DNA from 2 places in the Nocardiopsis sp. L17-MgMaSL7 genome. Region 2 is predicted to be linked to the other one. Evidence: riboswitches for the same ligand, from Rfam matches in the RefSeq annotation. Region 2 holds a riboswitch; the other holds the start of a gene.
The links. Region 2 has a riboswitch for glycine ahead of gcvT (glycine cleavage system aminomethyltransferase GcvT). Riboswitches for the same ligand answer to the same signal wherever they lie in the genome.
Positions count from the first base shown of each region.

Region 1 (11,287 bases), on a different contig from region 2:
CTGCGCGACCGCGTGCAGGCCGTCGTGCACGCGTACGAGAGCGGCCTGGTCCGCCCCGGACAGCACACGGAACAGGACGGGGCGCGCGACTCGCGGGCCCCGGGTCCTCCGTCCTGAACACCGTCACCGAACCCCGCGAGCGCCCGAGACCCGGCGCGTCGCCCACCATGTCGAAGCACGCCGATTGACAGGATGATCCGGTGACCGAACTCACCGCCGCCACCGCGGCCGGAGGGCGAACCGCGCGCACGGGCGCGGCGTCCCCCTTGGGGTTGCCGAGGCAGTACGCCGATCATCAGGGGTGCGGGCGACGGGGAGGAAACGGAGTACAGACATGCCAAGCAAGCGGGATCGCTCGGGACCGCCGAGCGAGGAGTTCATGCTCAGTCGGATGCGCGACTGGCGCGCGGAGCACGAACGCGAGCTGACCCCGGACAACCTGGAGGACGACGAGGACGTCAACTTCCCGGACGCCCGGGTGATCAACCTCGTCCTGCGTGTGGGCGAGTTGATGCTGGCCAGCGGTGAGGGCACCGAGGCCGTCAGCGAGGCCATGCTGAGCCTGTCGGTCGCCTTCGACCTGCCCCGCTCGGAGGTGTCGGTCACCTTCACCACCATCTCCCTGTCCACCCACCCCGGCGGGGACAGCCCTCCGGTCACCGGGGAGCGGGTGGTGCGCCGCCGTACCCTCGACTACTTCCGCGTCAACGAGCTGCACACCCTGGTGCAGCAGGCGGCACTGGGACTCCTGGAACTGGAGGACGCCAACGCGCGCCTGGAGCAGATCCGCCGGGCCCGCATGCCCTACCCCAACTGGCTGATCGCTGTGGGCTTCGGCCTGATCGCCTCCAGCGCCAGCCTCATGGTCGGCGGTGGCCTGATCGTGGCCACCGTCGCCTTCCTCGCCACGGTGCTGGGCGACCGCACCGCGGTGTTCCTCGCCAACCGGGGGGTCGCCGAGTTCTACCAGATGACGGCGGCGGCCGTGGTGGCCTCCTCCATCGGTGTCGGACTGCTGTGGGCCAGCACCGAGCTGGACCTGGGCCTCCAAGCGGGCGCGATCATCACCGGCAACATCATGGCGCTGCTGCCCGGGCGTCCGCTCGTCTCGAGCCTCCAGGACGGGATCAGCGGCAGTTACGTGTCGGCGGCCGCGCGGCTGCTGGAGACCTTCTTCACCCTGGGCGCGATCGTGGCCGGTGTGGTCTCCGTGGCCTACACCGCCACCCGTCTGGGCATCGACCTGGACCTGGAGAACCTGCCCTCGGCCGGGACCGCCATGCACATCCCGGTCCTGATCGGCGCGGCCGGGATCGCCATGGCCTTCGCGATCTCCCTCGCGGTGCCCCCGCGCATGCTGCCCACCATCGGTGCCCTGGGCGTGATGATCTGGCTGATCTACGCGGGGCTGCGCCTCTGGCTGGAGGTGCCCGCGGTGGTGGGCACGATCGTGGGGGCGATGGCGGTAGGCGTGGTCGGGCACTGGCTGGCCCGGCGCACCCAGAGGCCGGTGCTGCCCTACCTGATCCCGTCGATCGCGCCGCTGCTGCCCGGCAGCATCCTGTACCGGGGTCTGATAGAGATCACGCAGGGCACGGCGGTCTCGGGCCTGCTCAGTATCGCTGAGGCGGTCATGGTGGGTCTGGCGCTGGGTGCCGGGGTCAACCTCGGCGGGGAGCTGGTGCGCGCCTTCCAGCGCGGCGGTCTGGCGGGGGCCGGGATGCGCGGACGTCCCGCGGCGCGCCGCACCAGAGGCGGCTACTGACGGGGCGCCCCACGGGCCGCACCGGGGTCCTTCGGGGGCGGTGCGGCCGAAGGACCCCGGGGAACGGGTCACCTCGAACAGAACCGATCCGGGGTGAGGCGTGTCTCACTTGGTGAAGGCCAACAAGACACGCCAACGAACGTTGTCGACCTAAACCGACAACATCATGTGATGTCAGCCACTATTGTTGGCCTCAGCTCAACGAGGAGCACCCCGACGAAAGGCTCTGACATGTGCAGCCATTCACCCGCCTGCCCTTCCTTCGAGGACACCGACCGCGAGGCCGCGCGGGTCGTCTCCAGCCACCCGGAACAGGGCTGGAGTCTGCTCTGCAACGGTGTCGTCCTCTTCGACGACACCGGTGAGCTCCTCCCGGACGGCGCGGTCGTGGCCCCGCACCGCCCCCGGGTCGCCGCCTGACCCGAGCGCTCCCGAGAGCGTCCTCCGCGGGTCCGGTCCGGGCCCGTCCGCTCAGCCCCCGTCCGGCCACTGCTCCGGCAGGACGTCCTCACCCATCGCCGCGCTGAGCCGGCGCCGGAAGTCGGCGTGCACGGAACTCCCCCATACGAGCTCGCTCGGCGTGCGCAGGGCCGTCTCCATGGCGGCGCGCAGGGCCGCCGGACGGGACTCGCCCTCGACGACCGGGACGGCCAGCAGGGCGTGCATCTGCGTGACGACCGCGAACAGCTCCCCCGCCAGCGCGGGCGCACTGGAGGTGGCGACCGCCTCCTCCAGGTAGGCCTCCCACCACGGTTCGGGCTGTTCCCCGCCGCCCTCCGGCCGGTCCTGGGCGAAGGGGCTGCGCAGCCGCGCCCGTACGGCTTCGGCTGTGTCCCGGTCACGGCTGTCCAGCCCCAGGCGCCAGACCTGTTCCCCGGCGTCCGGCTCCCCTCTCAGGGACAACAGGCCCGCGAGCAGTTCCACCGCCGCCCCCGAGGTGCGCGGTCGCGGGCGCGTGCCCGGTTCCCCCTCGGTCGACCCGGCGTCCACCACGGTGCCCACGTCCGCGATGGCCCTCTCCAGGTGGGTGGCGGCGCGCAGCATCCGCAGCCCGGGGTCGTCGCCCACGCTCAGGCCGCATTCGACCGCGACGGCCGCGGCGTCCGGCCTTCCCCGCTCCAGGAGTCGGCCGGCCAGGTCGCCTGCGGCCTCCGCCACGGTGGCGGCGTGCAGGCGGCTGATCGCCGCGTCTCCGGGCGGTAGCTCCAGGGCCGCCTCCCAGTGCTCCTCCGCCTCCGCCTCCTCGCCGCGCAGTTCCGCCGCGCGCGCCAGTCCATAGCGGGCCACCGCCGTGTAGGCGGGGCCTCCGAGGTCCAGCAGGCGGTGCCAGACGCGGACGGCCTCACCGTGCGCCCCCTCCTGCTCCAGGGAGAGCGCCAGGTGGTAGGCGGCGCGGGGGGCGTAACGGGTGTCTCCGGTGGCCAGGGCGCGGCGCGCGGCCTCTCTGGAGGCGGCCGGGTCCCCGCGCTGGTCCTGCACCACGGCGAGGCCGAGCAGGGCCCTGGCCTGGACCCGGGGCGGGGGGTTGGCCGAGACGGCCCGCTGGTAGAGCTTGGCGGCCCGTTTGAGGTGTCCGCCCTCGGCGAGGTCCTGGGCCTGGTCGCACAGGTCCGAGGCGCCCTCCGGCGAGGGCACGGAGGTGCCCTCGGCGTCGTCGGGGTCCGTGGCCCGGGGCGCGGGGTCGGCGGGGTCTGCGGGGCCAGAGCGCGCGGGAGGTCCGGACGTCGTGGTCATTCGTTCCGCTTTCCATGGGGGTGTCGGGCCCGCGCGACGGGGAGCGCGGGCCACGGGCGTGACCGCGACCGGCCTCGGCGGCGGCTGTGCAAACTCTAACGCGCCCTCTCCCGGCCGTCGCGGGCCCGCGGCGGGGGTGTCGCCCTCGCCGCTGGTTCCCGTCGGCCCCGGCCCCTCGGAAGACACGCCAAGGGGCGCCGCACCCTCGCGGGTGGGCGCCCCTCACAGGTTCACGCGGGCACGCGGTTCCGTACCCTCGCGGCTACAGCTCGAAGGCCTCCGGCGGCGGGCAGGAGCAGACCAGGTTGCGGTCACCGTAGGCCTGGTCGATCCGGCCGACCGGCGGCCAGTACTTGTCCTGGCGCAGCGTCGGCAGAGGGTAGGCCGCCTCCGCGCGCGTGTAGGAGCGGGTCCACTCGTCGGCGGTGACCGCCTCCGCGGTGTGCGGGGCGCCCCGCAGCGGGTTGTCCTCGGCGTCCCACTCGCCCTTGACGACGCGGTCGATCTCGCCGCGGATGGAGATCATCGCCTGGACGAACCGCTCCAGCTCGGCGAGGTTCTCGCTCTCCGTGGGCTCCACCATGAGCGTGCCGTTGACCGGGAAGGACATGGTCGGCGCGTGGAAGCCGTAGTCCATCAGGCGCTTGGCGACGTCCTCGTTGCTGATGCCGCTGGCCTTCTGGAGCGGACGGATGTCGATGATGCACTCGTGCGCGACCAGGCCGTTGGCGCCCGTGTAGAGCACCGGGAAGTACGGCTCCAGGCGCTTGGCCACGTAGTTGGCGGAGAGCACGGCGGTCTCGGTGGCGGCGCGCAGGCCGTCACCGCCCATCATCCGCACGTAGGCCCAGGAGATGGGCAGGATGCCCGCCGAGCCGAAGGGAGCGCCCGAGACCGGGCCGACACCGGTGTGCGGGCCCGCCTCGGGCTGGCCCGGGTGGTTGGGCAGGAAGCCCGCCAGGTGCGAGCGGACCGCGACGGGGCCCACGCCCGGACCGCCGCCGCCGTGCGGGATGCAGAAGGTCTTGTGCAGGTTGAGGTGGCTGACGTCGGCCCCGAACTCGCCCGGCTTGGCCCAGCCGACCAGTGCGTTCAGGTTGGCCCCGTCCACGTAGACCTGACCGCCCGCCTCGTGGACCAGGCGGCAGACCTCGGTGATGGTGTCCTCGTACACGCCTGCGGTGGAGGGGTAGGTGACCATGATGGCCGCCAGCTCGCCGCCGTGCTTGGCGATCTTGGCGCGCAGGTCGTCGAGGTCGACGTTGCCGTCGTCGGCGCAGGCCACGACGGCCACCCGCATGCCCGCCATGACCGCGCTGGCGGCGTTGGTGCCGTGTGCGGAGCTGGGGATGAGGCAGACGTCGCGGTCGTCGTCACCGCGCGAGCGGTGGTAGCCGCGGATCGCCAGCAGACCGGCGAGCTCGCCCTGGGAACCGGCGTTGGGCTGAAGTGAGACGGCGTCGTAGCCGGTGACCTCGGCCAGCCAGCCCTCCAGGTCGCGGATGAGCGACACGCTGCCGGCCGCCTGGTCGAGCGGGGCGAACGGATGCAGGCCCGCGAACTCCGGCCAGGTGATGGACTCCATCTCGGCGGTCGCGTTGAGCTTCATGGTGCACGAGCCCAACGGGATCATGGTGCGGTCCAGCGCGAGGTCGCGGTCGGACAGGCGGCGCATGTAGCGCAGCAGGGAGGTCTCGCTGCGGTGGGTGTTGAACACCTGGTGGGTCAGGTAGTCGACGCCGCGCGCGAGGTCGGCGGGCAGATGGTCGGCGTCGCCGTCCACGGTCACCGGGCCGCGCTCGGCGCCCCGGTCGGCCTCCCCGAAGGCCGCCAGGACCTTCTCCAGGTCGGCGACCGTGGTGGTCTCGTCCACGCTGAGGCCGACCGTGGTCTGGTCGACGTCCAGCAGGTTGATCCCGGCCTCCAGCGCGCGCTCGACCACCCGGTCGGCACTGGGCACGCGCACGCGCAGGGTGTCGAAGTGGGCCCCGTGGAGCACCTCGAAACCGCGCCGGGCGAGCGTGTCGGCCAGGGCGGCCGTGCGGGTGTGGACCTGGCGGGCGATCGCGCGCAGTCCGTCGGGGCCGTGGTAGACGGCGTACATCCCGGCCATGATGGCCAGGAGCACCTGCGCGGTGCAGATGTTGCTGGTGGCCTTCTCGCGGCGGATGTGCTGTTCACGGGTCTGGAGTGCCAGACGGTAGGCGGGCTTGCCCGCGTCGTCCACCGATACGCCGACCAGTCGGCCGGGCAGCTGGCGGCGGAGCTTCTCCCCCACCGACATGTATCCGGCGTGCGGGCCGCCGAAGCCGAGCGGGACACCGAAGCGCTGGGTGGAGCCCACCGCGATGTCGGCGCCCAGGTCACCGGGGCTGCGCAGCAGGGTCAGGGCGAGGATGTCGGCGGCCACCACGGCCAGGGCGCCGCGCTCGTGGGCCTCGGCGATGACGGCGCTGGGATCGCGCACCGCGCCGCTGGAGGCCGGGTACTGGACCAAGACACCGTAGGCGTCGCCCTCGGGCAGGCCCTGGGTGAGGTCGGCGACGACGACCTCGATGCCCAGGGGCTCGGCGCGGGTGCGCAGGACCTGGAGGGTCTGCGGGAAGACGTCGGCGTCGACCACGAAGACGTCGCTCTTGACCTTGCTGGCTCGGCGGGCCAGGGTCATGGCCTCGGCGGCGGCGGTGGACTCGTCCAGCAGGGACGCGCCGGTGATGGGCAGGCCCGTGAGGTCGGAGACCATGGTCTGGAAGTTGATGAGGGCCTCGAGGCGGCCCTGCGAGATCTCGGGCTGGTAGGGCGTGTACGCCGTGTACCAGGCCGGGTTCTCCATGATGTTGCGCAGGATGACGGGGGGCGTGAGCGTGCCGTAGTAGCCGCGGCCGATCATCGGCGTGGTGATCCTGTTGCGCGAGGCCAGGTCACGCAGTTCCGCCAGGGCCTCGGCCTCGCCGATCGCCTCGGGCAGGTCGAGCGTGGCACTGCGGCCCGGGGAGCTGAGGATGGACGCGGGCACGGCGGCGTTCATGAGCTCGGCGGTGGATCCGTAGCCGACCGTCTTGAGCATCTCGGCGGTCTCGGCGGGGGCGGGTCCGATGTGTCGGTCCGCGAACACCCGGGCGGGGGCGCCCGGGGTGGGGACGTTCGACGGGTCAGGCACGGAGACCTCCTGGTGACAGGGCCGATCGGGTCGGCGGTGTTCCTCACGGTCTCCCCCTCTGTCACCGGGCACGACCGCGCCCAGGCTTCAGAGCGGCCTACTCCGCGCGGTCCATGGTGCCTGAGAGGTTACTGGGGAGTATTGCCCCGTCGGCGCCCCGTTGCCGAGGTCTCTCCCGCGCGGTATCAGCGGCCTGCTGACGCTCTGTATGTGTGTACAAGCAGGGCGAATGTCGGTTTTCATCCCCGTTGTGACTACGACCGTACTCGATCCTGGCCCCTGACACCGAGTCAGGGCACACCTTTCACCACGGCCGACTCACCAGTGTCGGCACGGTTTCACCCGGTGCGGCGCTCCCTGCGCCGCAGGGCCAGTTCGTCCACGGCCTGGGGGGCCGCGGCGGGAAGGTCGGCTCTCTCCTCGGCCGGGACCACACCGAGCGCCTCCTCCAGTTCGCGGGAGACGTTGGCCAGCGCCAGACCGAACATGCCCTGGCCGCGCTGCATGAGATCGACGACCTCCTCGGGCGAGGTGCACTCGTAGACGCTCACGCCGTCGCTCATCAGGGTGATGCGGGACAGGTCGACGGCGGGGCGGCCGCGCAGGTGGTCCACCGCGGTGCGGATCTGCTGGAGCGATATCCCGGTGTCCAGGAGCCGCTTGGCCACCTTCAGCATCAGGATGTCGGGAAGGCTGTACAGGGGGGCGTTGTGGGCTCCCGTGCGCACACTGGGCACCACCAGGTCGGTCCTGGCCCAGTAGTCCAGCTGTCGATAGGTGATCCCGGCGGCCGTACACGCCGCTGGACCCCGATACCCGACGTCCGTAGGCAGCGCCATCACGTCCTCTTCGCACAGTAGGCCCTGCTGCCCCGCTAGCCGCAGCGCGGACCGCCTGTCATGGTGATCCCGCTTGCCGCTCGCTACCGCCACGCCGACCTCCGGCTTCTCGTCCCACGGCGGCATCGACAGGGGAATCCACTCAGGGAACGGGCGCGCCGTGGGTTTCACAGCACTGACGGTAGGACGACCGCAGGGCAGCGTCAACGAAGGCGCGCGGCGCGTCGCCAAGTGTGCACGCCAATGGAGCCGCGGTGCCGGACCCCGCCGGGCCGAAACCCACCGAACGGTTTTCGGCTGCGCCCTCCACGACCATTCCGTTCACCCAATCTATCACCAGTGCGACCGACGAACCCGCAGGTCACGGCCGCGAGAAAGCAATCGGGGCCCGCGAAGGGCGAGCCCCGACCGCTCAGGTACCACGTTGCCCGAAATCCTCCGGCGAGATGTTGTCCAGAAACTCCCGAAACGCCTCGACCTGGTCCTCCTGCTCGTCCGGGATCGGCATCCCGGCCTCCTCGATCACGTCCTCGTGGGCGTAGATCGGGGTGCCGGTCCGCAGGGCCAGGGCGATGGAGTCCGAGGGCCGGGCGCTGACCTCCACACCGTTGCTGAAGACCAGCTCGGCGTAGAAGATCCCGTCGCTCAGGCCCGTGATGTTCACCGTCTCCAGCGCCGTGTCCAGCGCGTCCAGGACGTCGCGGAACAGGTCGTGGGTGAGCGGGCGCGCGGGCGAGACACCCTGCTGGGCGAGCGCGATCGCGGAGGCCTCCACCCCACCGATCCAGATCGGCAGGTAGCGGTCCCCCTCGGATTCCTTGAGCAGGACAATCGGTTGGTTCGAGGGCATCTCAACCCGGACGCCGACGACCTCCATGTGTTTCACAGCGGCTCCGTCCCACGAGTCGTCATGCCGGATGGGCGCTCGTCCCTGCTCCGTCGGATCAGGACCCGAGGGCGAAATCGGCACCCTTCGTTACAAAGCTGTCCGGAGGCGGGGGGCCGCAAACCTCATCGGCACACCCGCCCCCGTCGACCGTGGTCAGCGGATCGTCATCGGCGCGGCTTGGTCAGCAGGACCATCCGGAACTTGCCGATCTGGATCTCGTCCCCGCCGCCGAGTTCGGCCTCGTCCACCGGCTCGCGGTTGACGTAGGTGCCGTTGAGGCTGCCCACGTCGCGGACCCCGAAGCCGTTGCCGCGGCGGAAGAACTCCACGTGGCGTCGGGAGACGGTGACGTCGTCGAGGAAGATGTCGCTGTTGGGGTGTCGGCCAGCGGTGGTCACGTCGCTGTCCAACAGGAACCGGCTCCCGGCGTTGGGGCCCCGCCGGACCACCAGCAAGGCGGTTCCGGGCGGAAGGGCGTCGGTACTGGCGGGGTCGTCGCCGCCGAGTTCATCGCCCTGTTCCTCCTCCTCCAGCGCCTGTATACCGGAGATGGAGATGGTCGACGTGACATCTCCCGCGGAGTCGCCGGCGTTGGGCCGTGGGCTCTGCTGTTCGGCCCTGCGGACGGGTGTTCCACAGTGGGAGCAGAAACGGGCATCATCCGCAACGGCGTGACCGCACTGCGTGCAGTAAACGCTCGACATAGGTCGGCTCGGCCTCCTACCGCACGGGGCGGTGCTTGATTCGGCTGATCGGTGGCGCGTTCCGGGCGCCGGGCGGGCAAGGGGCCCACTCACCGTCCGGAACACGGTGAGTCGGTCCACTGTCGCGGCAGTGGGTCGCCTCACGCGGTCGGTCGCTAGGTCTCATCCCCCAAGTAGGACTCCTTGTCACCCCCGTTGGATGTCCGCCGTTGCCGGGATTCCCGTGGCGGGTGGTGACACGGTGCCTCAGGGAACACTCGACTTTAAACCATATCCCTGTCCAGACAGGGTTTCGCTCCCCCAAGCCCGCCGCGGACACCACGCCGGGCGCCCGCGCCGCGGGGTTCGGACGCGTAGGAACCTGGGGCCCCGCCGCGTCCGGTGACCGGCCTCGTGGGAGACCGACACCTGTTCTGGAACAGATGCCCTTCCCGGGCGTTTGGTTCTCGGTCACCCGGAGCGGATTTCCACGAACTGACCTCCCCTGCCCGGGCCTGCGACTTCGTCCACTTTATCCCCGGACCCGATGAAGGACGTGAACACCCCGGGGCAGGAGGCGGACACACCGTGTGGGCGCGGACGTCCCTTCCGTCCGCGCCCACACGCCCCCGGGGACCGGGGCCACTCCGCTAGCGCGTGTTCTTGTGAATCATTCCTCCCACCCGCCGCCCGCCACCAGCCTCAACGGACGCCTGCGGTGCGGTCTCGCGTTACCACCAGGGGCCTCTCGCCGCGCCGACGAAGCTCGGCCAGCCAAACCCGGGCGGGCCCCCACTGTGCTTGCGTAGTGGTGCACAGCGGGGGAGACGGCCGCTCTCGTCGGTGTCGGCGGAGCCGCCACCGACGAGAGCGCCCAAAGAACACGCCCTAGCTCTCGGCCTGCTCCACCACGGCGGCCCACTCGTCGAGTAGGCGCTGCACAGTGTCCGAATCAGGACCTTCCGCCCAAAGATGGGTGACGGCCTCCGCCGTGTCCGGCAGGACCAGCGCCCAGCTGCCGTCGGATTCGATCACCCGCACCCCGTCCGTGGTGTCCAGCTCGCGCTCTCCGGCGGCCTCCACGACCGCGCGCATCACGCTCCCCTTGACCGCCCACGGGGTGGGCACCGAACGGCGCAGGAGGTGCGCCTGAGGGATCGCACGGTCGATCTGGCCGAGCGAGCGCCGGGTCCGGGCCACCAGACCGAGCAACCGCACGAAGGCGGCGATCGCGTCACTGGTGGGACTGAACTCGGGGACGACGAAGCCGCCCCGGCCGTCTCCGGCGAAGACGATCTCTGCGCCCTCGGAACGCACCGCCTTGGTCAGCTCGTCCGTGGCGGTGGCCGTCCAGAGCACCTCGGCCCCGTGGGAGCGCGCCACCTTCTCCGCCACGCGGGTCGTGGTGACCGGCAGGGCCACCCGTCCGCCACCGCGTTCGGCGGCGACCAGGTCCAGGACCACCAGGAGCGCGCGGTCGCCGTCCACCAGCTCGCCGTTCTCGTCCACGATGGACAGCCGCTCGGCCACCGGGTCGAAGCGCACACCGAAGTCGGCGCCGGAGTTGGCGACCAGCTCGCCCAACCGCTCCAGGTCCCGCATCTTCTTCGCGACGGTGTCGGTGGGCGAGGCCTCGTCCAGCCGGTTGTTGACCGTGAGCACGTCCACGCCGATCCTGCCCAGCAGGGAGGGCAGGATGAGCGATCCCGTCCCACCCGCGCAGTCGACCACGACCTTGAGTTCGGCCTCGGCCACCCCTGAGGTGTCCACGGAGCGCAGCAGCTCGTGGGAGTAGTTCTCCACGTTGCGCGACGGGAAGGACAGCTCGCCGATCTCCCCGGGGAAGGCCCTGCGGTACTCGGCCCGGGAGAAGACCCGGTCGAGCTTGCGCTGGGCCCCCGACGAGAGATCGGCGCCCTCTCCGTCCAGGAAGATGATGTCCACGGACTCGGGGTCCCCGGGGCTGGTGCGCACGGTGATGCCGCCGCTGATCCCGCTCTGCGAGGTGTGGAAGCGCGCCACCGGAAGCGGGACCACCTCCAGGTCGCGCACCTCGATGGCGGCCGCCGTGAGCGCGCTGATGACCGCCCGTTTGAGCGTGCGAGCCGCCCGCGAGACGTCACGGGAGGTCGTGACGATCGCGCCCTTCTTGAGCGTGGTGGCGTAGGCGTTGGCCAGCCGCACCGCGAGCTCCGGGGTGATCTCCACGTTGATCAG
Region 1 is NZ_QGTF01000004.1:409,941-421,227, reverse strand. It holds gene BDW27_RS09550 (response regulator transcription factor) at 1-117, shown strand, start outside; gene BDW27_RS09545 (threonine/serine exporter ThrE family protein) at 335-1,765, shown strand; gene BDW27_RS09540 (DUF5999 family protein) at 1,997-2,185, shown strand; gene BDW27_RS09535 (tol-pal system YbgF family protein) at 2,237-3,499, opposite strand; gene gcvP (aminomethyl-transferring glycine dehydrogenase) at 3,762-6,659, opposite strand; glycine riboswitch at 6,757-6,847, opposite strand; gene BDW27_RS09525 (MerR family transcriptional regulator) at 6,998-7,498, opposite strand; gene BDW27_RS09520 (bifunctional nuclease family protein) at 7,911-8,384, opposite strand; gene BDW27_RS09515 (FHA domain-containing protein) at 8,552-9,091, opposite strand; gene BDW27_RS09510 (mannose-1-phosphate guanyltransferase) at 9,959-11,287, opposite strand, start outside.
Region 1: another riboswitch for glycine. It lies ahead of gcvP (aminomethyl-transferring glycine dehydrogenase); the one in region 2 lies ahead of gcvT (glycine cleavage system aminomethyltransferase GcvT).

Region 2 (11,287 bases):
GCCAGGGGATCGACCGCCGCGCCAAGCGCGTCGCCGTCCACACGTTCCGCCCACGCAGGTCGTGGCCCGCGGTACTCGTCGGACTGCTGATCCTGGTGGTGGCCGTGGTCGCGGCCGCCGAGGTCATCGCCGCCCTCGCGGGCAACCCGTTGCGGCTGATCCCGGTCGGCCCTGCCACGGACTACGCCGCCGCCACGACCTGGTCGGAGCCCTCGGTGCAGATCGCCTCGGCGGTTCTGGCGCTGATTGGACTGGCCCTGATCGTGGTGGCGCTGGCCCCGGGGCGGAGCCGGTGGACGGCGCTGCGCACCGACGACCCGGCCCTGGTGGTGGGACTGACCCGGCCCGCTCTGCGGCGGGCCGTGGCGGCCGCCGCGCAGGACGTGAGCGGCGTGGACCACGTGCACGTGGTCGTGCGTGGGAACCGGATCCGGGTCCACGTGCGCACCGGGATGCGTGAGTCGCACGGGCTGCCCGCCGAGGTCACCTCGGCCGTGGAGACCCGACTGGAGGAGCTGGCCCCGCTGCGCAGCATGCGGATCGCCACGCACGTTCGATACGCGGAGGGTTGACCATGGCACGCGAGAGGTCTCGAAGGTCGGCCCGGGGCAACCGCCTGGGCCTGGTGATCGTGGGGATCGTGCTGCTCGTGGCGGGCGTGGCGGCCCTGGCCACGGGGCAGGGCCTCCTCGGCGGCGAACTCGCCGCCACGCCGTTGCTCGGGGACCGGGTCAACGAGGTGCTCGCCCAGCAGTGGGTCCCGTACGTGGCGGTGGCCGTCGCGTTCGTGGCCGGTTACCTGGCCCTGCGGTGGCTGATGGTGCAGGGCATGAACGACACCGTGGGCCGTATGCACCTGGCGCGCGACGACGCGGGCAACGTGGAGATCTCGGAGAGCGCGGCCAGGGGTGCCCTGGAGCAGGAGGTCACCGACTACCCCGGGGTGCGCCGTGCCCGTGCGCGTCTCACCGAGTCCGGCGACCGCCCGCACCTGCGGCTGGCGCTGACACTGGAGGAGGACGCCGACGTGGCCGGGATCTGGCGGCGCGTGCGTTCGGAGGCCATCACCAACCTGCGCGGCGCCCTCGAACTCGACCAGGTGCCCGCGGTCATCCGGATGTCCATGACCGCCCCCGCCAAGAACCCCCGCCGCAGCCTGGCCTGAGCCCGGAACCGACGGGCGGGGGAGGAAGGGGCGAGTCTGGTGGCGAGCAGAGCTCAAGCCACCAGACCCGGGGTGACGACCGACGAGGGCGAGCGGGTGGGAGCTCGAGCCCGGTCATCGGCCGTGCACTCGGTACAACCAAGGGATTAACCGGGACATTCCCGGCATCGGGTCAGCACTCGATGACGTTGACGGCGAGGCCGCCGCGGCTGGTCTCCTTGTACTTGTCGTGCATGTCGCGGCCGGTGTCGCGCATGGTCCTGATGACCTTGTCCAGGCTCACGAAGTGGCTGCCGTCGCCGCGCAGGGCCATGCGGGTGGCGCTGATCGCCTTGACCGAGGCGAGCGCGTTGCGTTCGATGCAGGGGATCTGGACGAGGCCGCCGATGGGGTCGCAGGTCAGTCCCAGGTTGTGTTCCATGGCGATCTCGGCGGCGTTCTCGACCTGCGCCGGCGAACCGCCCAGGACCTCGGCCAGGCCGGCCGCCGCCATGGAGGAGGCCGAACCCACCTCGCCCTGGCAGCCCACCTCGGCGCCCGAGATCGACGCGTTCTGCTTGAACAGTATGCCGATGGCCGCCGCCGTCAGCATGAAGCGGACCACGCCGTCGTCGCCCGCGCCCGGGCTGAAGTGCAGGTAGTAGTGCAGGACCGCCGGGACGATACCGGCCGCGCCGTTGGTCGGCGCGGTCACCACTCGGCCCCCGGCCGCGTTCTCCTCGTTCACCGCGAGTGCGTACAGCGTGATCCAGTCACTGCCGCGCATCGGGTCCGGGTCCACGTGGGTGGGGGCGAGCAGGCCGTGCTCGTCGCAGTTGCCGCCCAGCTGGCGGTAGAGCCGGTGGGCCCGGCGCGGCACCTTCAGCCCCCCGGGCAGACTGCCCTCGGTGGACACACCGCGACGCACGCACTGGCGCATCGCCGCCCAGATCTCCAGCAGCTCCTCGCGGATCTGGTCCGGGGTACGCCCGAAGGCCTGCTCGTTGGCGAGCATCAGCGCGCTGATGGACATGCCGGTCTGTTCACACAGCTCCAGCAGCTCCTCCGCGGAGGAGAAGGGGTGGGGCAGGACGGTGTCGTCGGCTTTGATCCGGTCGGCGCCCGCGGCTCTCTCGTCCACGACGAAGCCGCCGCCCACCGAGTAGTACACCTTCGCGGCCACCTCGGTACCCGCGTGGTCGAACGCCAGGAAGCGCATCCCGTTGGGGTGGTCGGGCAGGCTCTCCTTGCGGCGGAAGTCGACGTCGACGGCGGGGTCGAAGTCCACCGCCGGACCGTCCGCGCCGCCAAGGAGGAGACTTCGGTCCGACCGGACCCCCTCAACCAGGTGGGGGACGGCGTCCACGTCCACACCCTCCGGGGTGTGCCCCATCAGCCCCAGGACCACGGCGGTGTCACTGCCGTGCCCCTTGCCGGTGAGTGCCAGTGAGCCGTACAGCTCCACCCGCACGTGGGTCACACGCGAGAGGAGTTCCTCGGAGCGCAGACCGGACACGAACGTCCGGGCCGCCTTCATCGGGCCGACGGTGTGGGAACTCGACGGTCCGATACCGATCTTGAACAGGTCGAAGACACTGATGGCCATGGCTGTCCTCCTCGTTGAGCACAGGGATGGGGCCGTGGTGACCGGCGCCGTGTGGGCCCGCGCGGCCCACACGGCGGAGACTGCTACAGGTTCGGGTAGAGCGGACGCTTGGCGGCCAGAGCGCTGACCCGGTCGCGCAGGGCGGCCTCGTCGAACTCGGGCTTGAGCGCCTCGGCGATGACGTCGGCGACCTCGGTGAAGTCACCCTCGTCGAATCCGCGCGTGGCCAGGGCCGGCGTGCCGATCCGCAGACCCGAGGTCACCATCGGCGGCCTGGGGTCGTTCGGGACCGCGTTGCGGTTGACCGTGATCCCGACCGAGTGCAGCCGGTCCTCGGCCTCCTGGCCGTTGAGCTGGGAGTCGACCAGGTCCACCAGGACCAGGTGGACGTCGGTGCCGCCGGTCAGGACCTTGACCCCGACCTTCGCCGAGTCCGGCTGCGTGAGCCGCTCGGCGAGGATACGGGCACCCGCCACCGTGCGGCGCTGGCGCTCGGCGAACTCCTCGCTCGCGGCGACCTTGAACGAGACCGCCTTGGCCGCGATCACGTGCTCCAGCGGGCCGCCCTGCATGCCCGGGAAGACCGCGGAGTTGATCTTCTTGGCCAGCTCGGCCTTGGACAGGATCATGCCGCCGCGCGGACCGCCGAGGGTCTTGTGGGTCGTGGTGGTGACCACGTCGGCGAACGGCACCGGGTTGGGGTGCAGTCCGGCAGCGACCAGACCGGCGAAGTGCGCCATGTCCACCATGAGCAGCGCGCCGACCTCGTCGGCGATCTCGCGGAACTTCGCGAAGTCGAGGTGGCGCGGGTAGGCGGACCAGCCCGCGACGATCATCTTCGGCTGGTGCTCCTTGGCCAGGGCGGCGACCTCGTCGTAGTCGACGGTGCCGTCCTCGTCGCGCACGTGGTAGGCCACGGCGTTCAGGATCTTGCCGGAGTAGTTGATCCGCATGCCGTGGGTCAGGTGACCGCCGTGGGCCAGGTCCAGGCCCAGGATGGTGTCACCCGGCTTGAGCAGCGCGAAGTACACGGCCGTGTTGGCCTGCGCGCCCGAGTGCGGCTGCACGTTCGCGTGCTCGGCGCCGAACAGCTCCTTGGCGCGGTCGATCGCCAGCTGCTCGACGACGTCGACGTGCTCGCAGCCGCCGTAGTAGCGGCGGCCGGGGTAGCCCTCGGCGTACTTGTTGGTCAGGACGGTGCCCTGGGCCTCCAGAACCGCCTGGGGGGCGAAGTTCTCGGAGGCGATCATCTCCAGGGTGTCGCGCTGGCGCGCCAGTTCGGCGTCGACCGCGGCCGACACCTCGGGGTCCAGCTCGCCCAGAGTCTGGTTGAGAAGGTTGTCGCTGGTCATGCTAGTTCTCGCCTTCGGTCAGCTTGGTGTACTCCTCGGCGGAGAGCAGGTCCGCGGGCTCCTCGGACACGCGCACCCTGAACAGCCAGCCACCCTCGAAGGGGTCGGAGTTGATGGTCTCCGGGGCGTCCTCAAGCGCCTCGTTGACCTCCACGACCTCTCCGGTGACGGGGGAGTAGATGTCGCTGACGGACTTGGTGGACTCCACCTCGCCCGCAGTCTCACCGGCGGTGACGTCGTCGCCGACCGAGGGGGTCTCGACGAAGACGATGTCACCCAGCGACTCGGCCGCGTACGCCGTGATCCCGACGGTGGCGATCCCGTCCCTGACCGCGATCCACTCGTGTTTGGCGGTGTAACCCAGCTCCGTGGGAACGCTCACTTCAACTCTCCTTGGAGGTGTTCCATTTGTCTGCCGTGCGCCCGTACGGCGACCCGGCCCGGCCTACGCCTGGCCACGCCCCGTCCGTGCCGGTCCCTCGTGGGGATCCGGCCGTGCGGGACGTGCAGGTTCTCGGGTCCGCCCGGGGGCGTACCCGCTTCCTACGACTGCCGCTTGTAGAACGGCAGCTCGACCACGTCGACTTCCTCGCCCCGCCCGCGCACGTCCACGGTGAACGTGCCGGTCGCGGTGTCGAGGTCGCCGTCCACGTAGGCCATGGCGATGGGGCGGCCCAGGGTGGGGGAGGGGGCGCCACTGCTGGTGACTCCGATGACCGTGCCGTCGCGCAGCACGTCCTGGCCCTTGCGGAGAGGGCGGCGGCCACGGGAGACGAGGCCGATCAGGCGCCGTTCGCGAGCGGTGCGCGAGGCCTCCTCGAGCGCGGCGCGGCCCACGAAGTCACCGGGTTTGTCGAGCTTGACCACGCGGCCCAGGCCGGCGTCGAACGGCGTGAGCCCGGCGTTGAGCTCCTGGCCGTAGAGCGGCATGCCGGCCTCCATACGGAGGGTGTCGCGGGAGGAGAGCCCGGCCGGGACCAGCCCGTGCGGCGCTCCCTCGGCCATGAGGGCGGCCCAGACCTCGGGCGCGCGGTCGGCGGGCCGGACGAAGATCTCGAACCCGTCCTCGCCGGTGTAGCCGGTGCGGGCGAGCAGGACCGGGACCCCGGCGACGGTGTGCTCGTAGCCCGCGTAGTAGCGGATGTCGTCCAGGTCGGCGTCGGTGAGCGGTGCGAGGATCTCCACCGCGCGCGGGCCCTGGATCGCGATGAGCGAGTAGTCGGCGGACTCGTCGGCGACCTCGACGTCGAAGCCGGAGGCCCGCTCGGCCAGGGCGGAGGCGACCACGGGCACGTTGGCCGCGTTGGCCACGACCAGGTACTCCTGCTCACCGAGCCGGTAGACGATGAGGTCGTCCAGGACGCCGCCGTCCTCGGCGGTGATCATGGTGTAGCGGGCGCGGCCCACCTTGACCTTGGACAGGAAGCCGACCAGCGCGTGGTCGAGGGCCTCTGCGGCCTGCGGGCCGGTCAGCCGGATCTCGCCCATGTGGGAGAGGTCGAAGAGCCCGGCGGCCTCACGGACGGCGGTGTGCTCCGCGGTCTCGCTGCTGTAGCGGAGGGGCATCAGCCATCCGGCGAAGTCGACGAGCGTCGCCCCGGCCTCTTCGTGGGTCTTGTGCAGCGCGGTGAGGCGCGGCGCGGTCGCGGAGTCTGACATGGGCACTCCCGAGAGGATGGGTGTCGTGCGTAAGGCGTTGCCATCCTCCCCCTCTGTCATGGGTGCCTGAGAGCTTCACCGCGCGCTCGGCGTGGTTTGCACCTTCGGCGAGGGAACGCGTCCCTGCTTTCCAGAGTGGTCTCGCCCGTACGGTCCGCTGTGCCTGAGAGGTTGTCTTCGGGGAGGGATTGCTCCTTCGGCGGCCCACGCTGGATACGCGGACACTCTCCCGTACGGGGTCAGCAACACGCTCAGCCTAGCAGCGGCGACCTGGGGCGCCCAAGACAGCCCGGGCGCTTGTGGACGACCAGGACGCCCATGCCCGGACGCTTGGGGACGACCTTCGCGACACGGTCGTCGGAGGCGGCCGAGCGGGGTGTGTGACCACCGGGCATGCCCTAGCTTTGTGGGTGGACGTTCCCGCGGACAGCCTGTGGAGGAGACGAGTGCGTACCGACACCGAACACGCTCCCGGGAGGTCCGGGCGCGCCCCCGGCCGCTTCGCCCTCGGAGCCGCCGGTTGTGCCATCACCCTGTTCAGCGGGGCCGCCTGCGCGACGACGGACGAACCCGAGCCCGCGCAGGGCACGGTCGGCAACCCCGTCCAACTGGGCGACGTGCAGACCGTGGAGCGCCACGACCTCGAGGCGGTCTTCGCCGAGGTCGGGGTGAACGGGACGTTCGTGCTCTTCGACGCCGGTGACCGGTCCGCCGTCGTGGTGAATCTGGACGAGGCGAGCGAGCGCGCCGTGCCCGCGTCCACCTTCAAGCTGCCGAACACGCTGATCGCCCTCCAGACCGGTGAGGTGTCCGACGTGGACGACGTGATCTCCCCCGAGTCCGGCGACGACCTGAGTCTGCGCGAGGCCCTGCCCACCTCCGACGTCCCGGTGCACCAGGAGGTCGCCGACCGGATCGGGTTCGACCGGATGTCCACTTGGGTGGACCGGTTCGACTACGGCAACCGGAACGTCGGCGAGGAGGGGGCGATGGACCGGTTCTGGCTGGAGGGTCCCCTGGAGATCTCCGCCATGGAACAGGCCACCTTCGTCGCCGAACTCGCCCGCGAGGAACTGCCCGTGGACGTCGAGCACCAGCGCGCCCTGCGTGACCTGCTGCTGGTCGAGGAGGGGCCCGGGCACCAGCTGTTCGCCCGGACCGGCCTGGGTGTGGACGTGGACCCGGTGCCCGGCTGGTGGGTGGGCTGGGTCGAGCAGGGCTCCGACCTGCACACGTTCGCGCTGCGTCTGGAGGTCGAGGACCAGGAGGACGCGGAGCTGCGCGAGTCGCTGGGCCGTGAACTGCTGGTCGCCCTCGACGTCCTTCCCGCAGCCTGACGCGTCCGCTCCGCGTCCCCCGCCAGGCCGCCTAGGGATCGTCGGGGGAGCGGAGCTGGATCGGGACCGAACGCACGAAGCGCTGTTCGGAGTCGGTCACCCCGCCCATGAACTTGAACGTGCGCAGCGTCATCCGGCGGTCGGCGATGCGCAGCCCCGGCAGCTCCTCCAACAGCCTGCGCTCCACACGGGTGAGGTCGGGGGCGTCGCGCAGCCACAGGATGAACAGGGTGTTCTCCGGACCCGCGATGGTCGTGCACAACCGGACCTCGGGGATGCGTTCCCCCAGGTCGGGCACGCCGTCCAGAACCTCGGGGTCCACCGTTCCCCACAGGGTGGCGGCGCTCGGCCAGCCCATGTGCGCGCGTGAGATGTCGCAACGCAGCCCGAGGAGCCCGTCGCGCAGCAGCCGGTTGATTCGGCGCGCGGCGGTGGTGGGCGCGATGTCCAGTCGTTCGGCGATGGTCTGGTAACCCAGCCGCGCGTCCGCGCACAGCAAATCCACGATGCTCTGGTCCAGTTCGGTGACGCGTTCGTTGCCCACCGGGGCGCGCAGCGTGGGGGAGAGGGCGCGGAGCCGGCGCCGCTGCCCGGGTGACAGGGCGCGGACCTGCCACAGGTAGGCCTCCCGGGGGACCTCGGTGACCACGTGCACCCGGTAGGAGACCACGTCGGGGATGCCGCCCACCCAGTTGAGCAGGTAGTCCGCCAGCCCTCCGCCGGGCACCACGGTGAGCATGAGCTGGTGGGACCCGGCCACGAACTGGATGCTCAGGGTGTCGCGGTCCTCGGCCAGGGCCGCCGCGACCCGCTCCACCGACCCGTTGCGGCAGCTCAGCTCCACGTAGCTGAGGTACCGGCGGGCCATCACCCGGCGGCGTGGGAACGCGGCTATGCGCGCCAGCCCCTCGTCCTCCAACCGCTTCCACCGGCGGGCCAGCGTGGTGGGGTCCGCGTCCAGGACCGGCCCGAGCTCGGCCCAGGTGGCCCTGGGAGCCAGCTGGAGCGCGTTGATCAGGGTCAGGTCGAACTCGTTGGGCATGCTCGATTCCGGCAAAATCCACCTCCCTCATGGCGGTTCCCGGCGATTCCCGCAGGTTACCGGAGGGTCCACGTAGGTTTCCGCAAGATCAGAAGCGCGGCCCTGAGCTGCGAGTCTCCGTTGGATTGCGCACCGTCGCGTCCGGGTGTCCGCCTCGCGGAACCAGGGACCGGGTGCGGTGAGAAAGGTGGCGTCGATGACCTCGGCTGGCAGGACCCTCGTGGTCCGCGACGGAACCGTGATCGACGGGACCGGGGAGGGCCCCCAGCGCGACCGGTCCCTCGTCCTGCGCGACGGCCGGATCGACTGGATCGGCCCCGCCGACCAGACGCCGCACATCGGCGAGCCGCACCGGGTGGTCGACGCGGCCGGGGGCACGATCCTGCCGGGGTTCGTCGACACCCACGTGCACATGACCATGTCCGGCGACGGCATGAACCCCGCCGACCTGATCAACCAGCCTCCCCACTACGGCTACTTCACCGCCATCCCGCGCCTGAGGGCCACCCTCGACGCCGGGGTCACCAGCGTTCGCGACCTGGCCGGGCTCGACCAGGCCGTGGTCCGCGCCGTCGACGAGGGCATCATCCCCGGCCCCCGCCTCACCACCGCCTACCGGGCTCTCGGCCCCACCGGAGGCCACGGCGACTTCCGCACCTGCTGCGGCTTCGACTACGGCGCGATCCTGGGGCCCGACGGCGCCGTCTCAGTCAACACCGACGGCCCCGCCGAGGCCCTGCGCGCCACCCGTGAGGTCATGCGCAAGGGCGCCAAGGTCATCAAGGTGATGGCCAGCGGAGGCGTGTGGAGCCCCCAGGACACCCCCTGGCACGACGGGCTCAACGTGGAGGAGATGTCCGTGATCGTGCGCGAGGCCGCCAGCCACGACATCCCCGTGGCCGCCCACGCGCAGAGCGCCCGCAGCATCCGCAACGCCCTCACCGCCGGGGTCACCAGCGTGGAGCACGGCTACGAGATCGACGAGCGGGGCATCCAGCTCATGCTGGACGGCGGCGCCTTCCTGGTGCCCACCCTCTCCACCGCCACCACCCCGCCCGACCCCGCGAAGTCGGCCGACTACGCGGTGGCCAAGAAGCTCAGGCTCCAGGAACACCTCAGCGAGAACATCACCGCCGCCGTCCGGGCCGGGGTCCGTGTGGCCCTCGGCACCGACTCGGGTATCTGTCCGCACGGCCGCAACCTGCGCGAACTCGCCCTGCTGGTGGAGCACGGCATGAGTCCCATGGGGGCCCTGCTCACCGGAACCCGCGACGCCGCCGCGCTCCTTGGGCGGAGCGAGGAGATCGGCACCCTCGAACCCGGCAAGCGCGCCGACGTCGTCGTCTGTTCGGGGGACCCCCTCGCCGACATCACCCTGCTCGGCGAGCCCGACAACGTCACCGTGGTCATCAAGGACGGTGCGGTCCACAAGGACACCACCGGAACCCGACCGGGCACCGCGCACTGACCAGGCCCCACCCGCCACCCCTTCGTCCCGGAGGTGACCCATGAGCACCCCACGCTCCCAGCAGGGAGGCGCGGTCGAGACGCGCCCCGGCTTCCTCACCCGCTCCCTCGACAACATCGAGCGCCTCGGTAACAAGATCCCCGACCCGTTCGTCCTCTTCCTGCTGCTCTTCGCGCTCGTCGCCGTCGCCTCCTCGGCCCTGTCGGCTCTGGGCGCCACCTACGTGGTGCCCGGCAGCGAGGACGGAGCCCAGGAGATCAAGGGCTTCTTCACCGCCGAGGGACTCACCTGGCTCACCACCAACCTGGTCCCCAACTTCATCGGCTTCCCGCCCCTGGGCGTGGTGCTGACCATCCTGCTGGGCGTCGGCATCGCGCAGCGGACCGGTCTGCTCAACACCCTGGTCCGCCGGGCCTTCAGCGGTGCGCCCCAGTGGCTGCTCCCGTACGTGGCCGCCCTGGTCGCGGTCTCCGGCAGCATCATGAGCGACGCCGCGATGGTGGTCATCCCGCCGCTGGCCGCGATGGTCTTCAAGGCGGCCGGGCGCCATCCCGTCGCCGGTCTGCTCGGCTCCTTCGCCGCCGCCATGGCCGCGTTCAGCTGTAGCCCCTTCATCACGAGCACCGACGCGCTGCTGTCCGGCATCACCAACACCGCCGCCGCGCCGGTGGAGGGGCTGGGCACCACCCACGTCAGCCCGATCTCCAACCACTTCCTCACCTTCACGATCGCGATCGTGCTGAGCGTCGTGGCCGGTTTCCTCATCGACCGCGTCCTCGAACCCGCCCTGGTGCGGCGCGGGGTCAGCCGCGAGCAGACCGGTGCCGAGGACGGTTCCGCCGCGAACGGGACCGCCGAGGAGCGCCCCGACCTGAAGATGGACGCCGAGCTCACCCCGAGCGAGCGCGGCGGAATGCGCTGGGCCGGGATCGCCCTGGTCCTCACGGTCGTCGCGGTCCTGCTGGTCACCCTCCCGCCGGGCGCGCCCATGCGTAACGAGGACGGCGCGTTCCTGCCCGAGTCCCCGCTGCTCAGCTCCGTGGTCTTCCTGGTCTTCCTCACCCTGGCCGTGCCCGGCGTCGCCTACGGTCTGGCCACCCGGGCGATCCGGGGCGGGGCCGACGTCGCGCGGATGATGGGCCACACCGTCAAGGAGATGTCCGGTTTCGTCGTCCTGGCCTTCGTGATGGCGCAGTTCCTGGAGCTGTTCAACTGGACCGGCCTGTCCACGTGGATCGCGATCAAGGGCGCGGAGGCGCTGGAGGCCACCGGGTTCACCGGGTTCGGGGCCATCCTCTGCTTCATCCTGCTGGCCTGGCTGATCAACTTCTTCATCATCTCCGGCTCCGCCCAGTGGGCCCTGTTCGCCGTGGTGTTCGTGCCGATGTTCGCCCTGCTCGGCTACGAGCCCGGCTTCGTCCAGGCGGCCTACCGGATCGGCGACTCCACCTCCAGCGTGCTCTCGCCGCTCAACCCGTACGTGATCATCGTCCTCGGCTTCCTCAAGTCCTACGAGCCCAAGGCGGGCATCGGCACCGTGATCGCGCGCTGCCTGCCCTTCTCTCTGGTCTTCCTGGTCATGTGGGTCGCCGTCTTCGCGGTGTTCTACTTCGGGGGCCTGCCCATCGGCCCCGGCATGTACCCGCGGCTGTAGACCACGGGCCCGGGCAACCGGGCCC
Region 2 is NZ_QGTF01000001.1:596,046-607,332, reverse strand. It holds gene BDW27_RS02515 (DUF6286 domain-containing protein) at 1-572, shown strand, start outside; gene amaP (alkaline shock response membrane anchor protein AmaP) at 575-1,165, shown strand; gene BDW27_RS02505 (L-serine ammonia-lyase) at 1,338-2,750, opposite strand; gene glyA (serine hydroxymethyltransferase) at 2,834-4,102, opposite strand; gene gcvH (glycine cleavage system protein GcvH) at 4,104-4,484, opposite strand; gene gcvT (glycine cleavage system aminomethyltransferase GcvT) at 4,646-5,761, opposite strand; glycine riboswitch at 5,902-6,003, opposite strand; gene BDW27_RS02485 (penicillin-binding transpeptidase domain-containing protein) at 6,208-7,098, shown strand; gene BDW27_RS02480 (Lrp/AsnC family transcriptional regulator) at 7,130-8,140, opposite strand; gene BDW27_RS02475 (amidohydrolase family protein) at 8,337-9,608, shown strand; gene BDW27_RS02470 (AbgT family transporter) at 9,649-11,262, shown strand.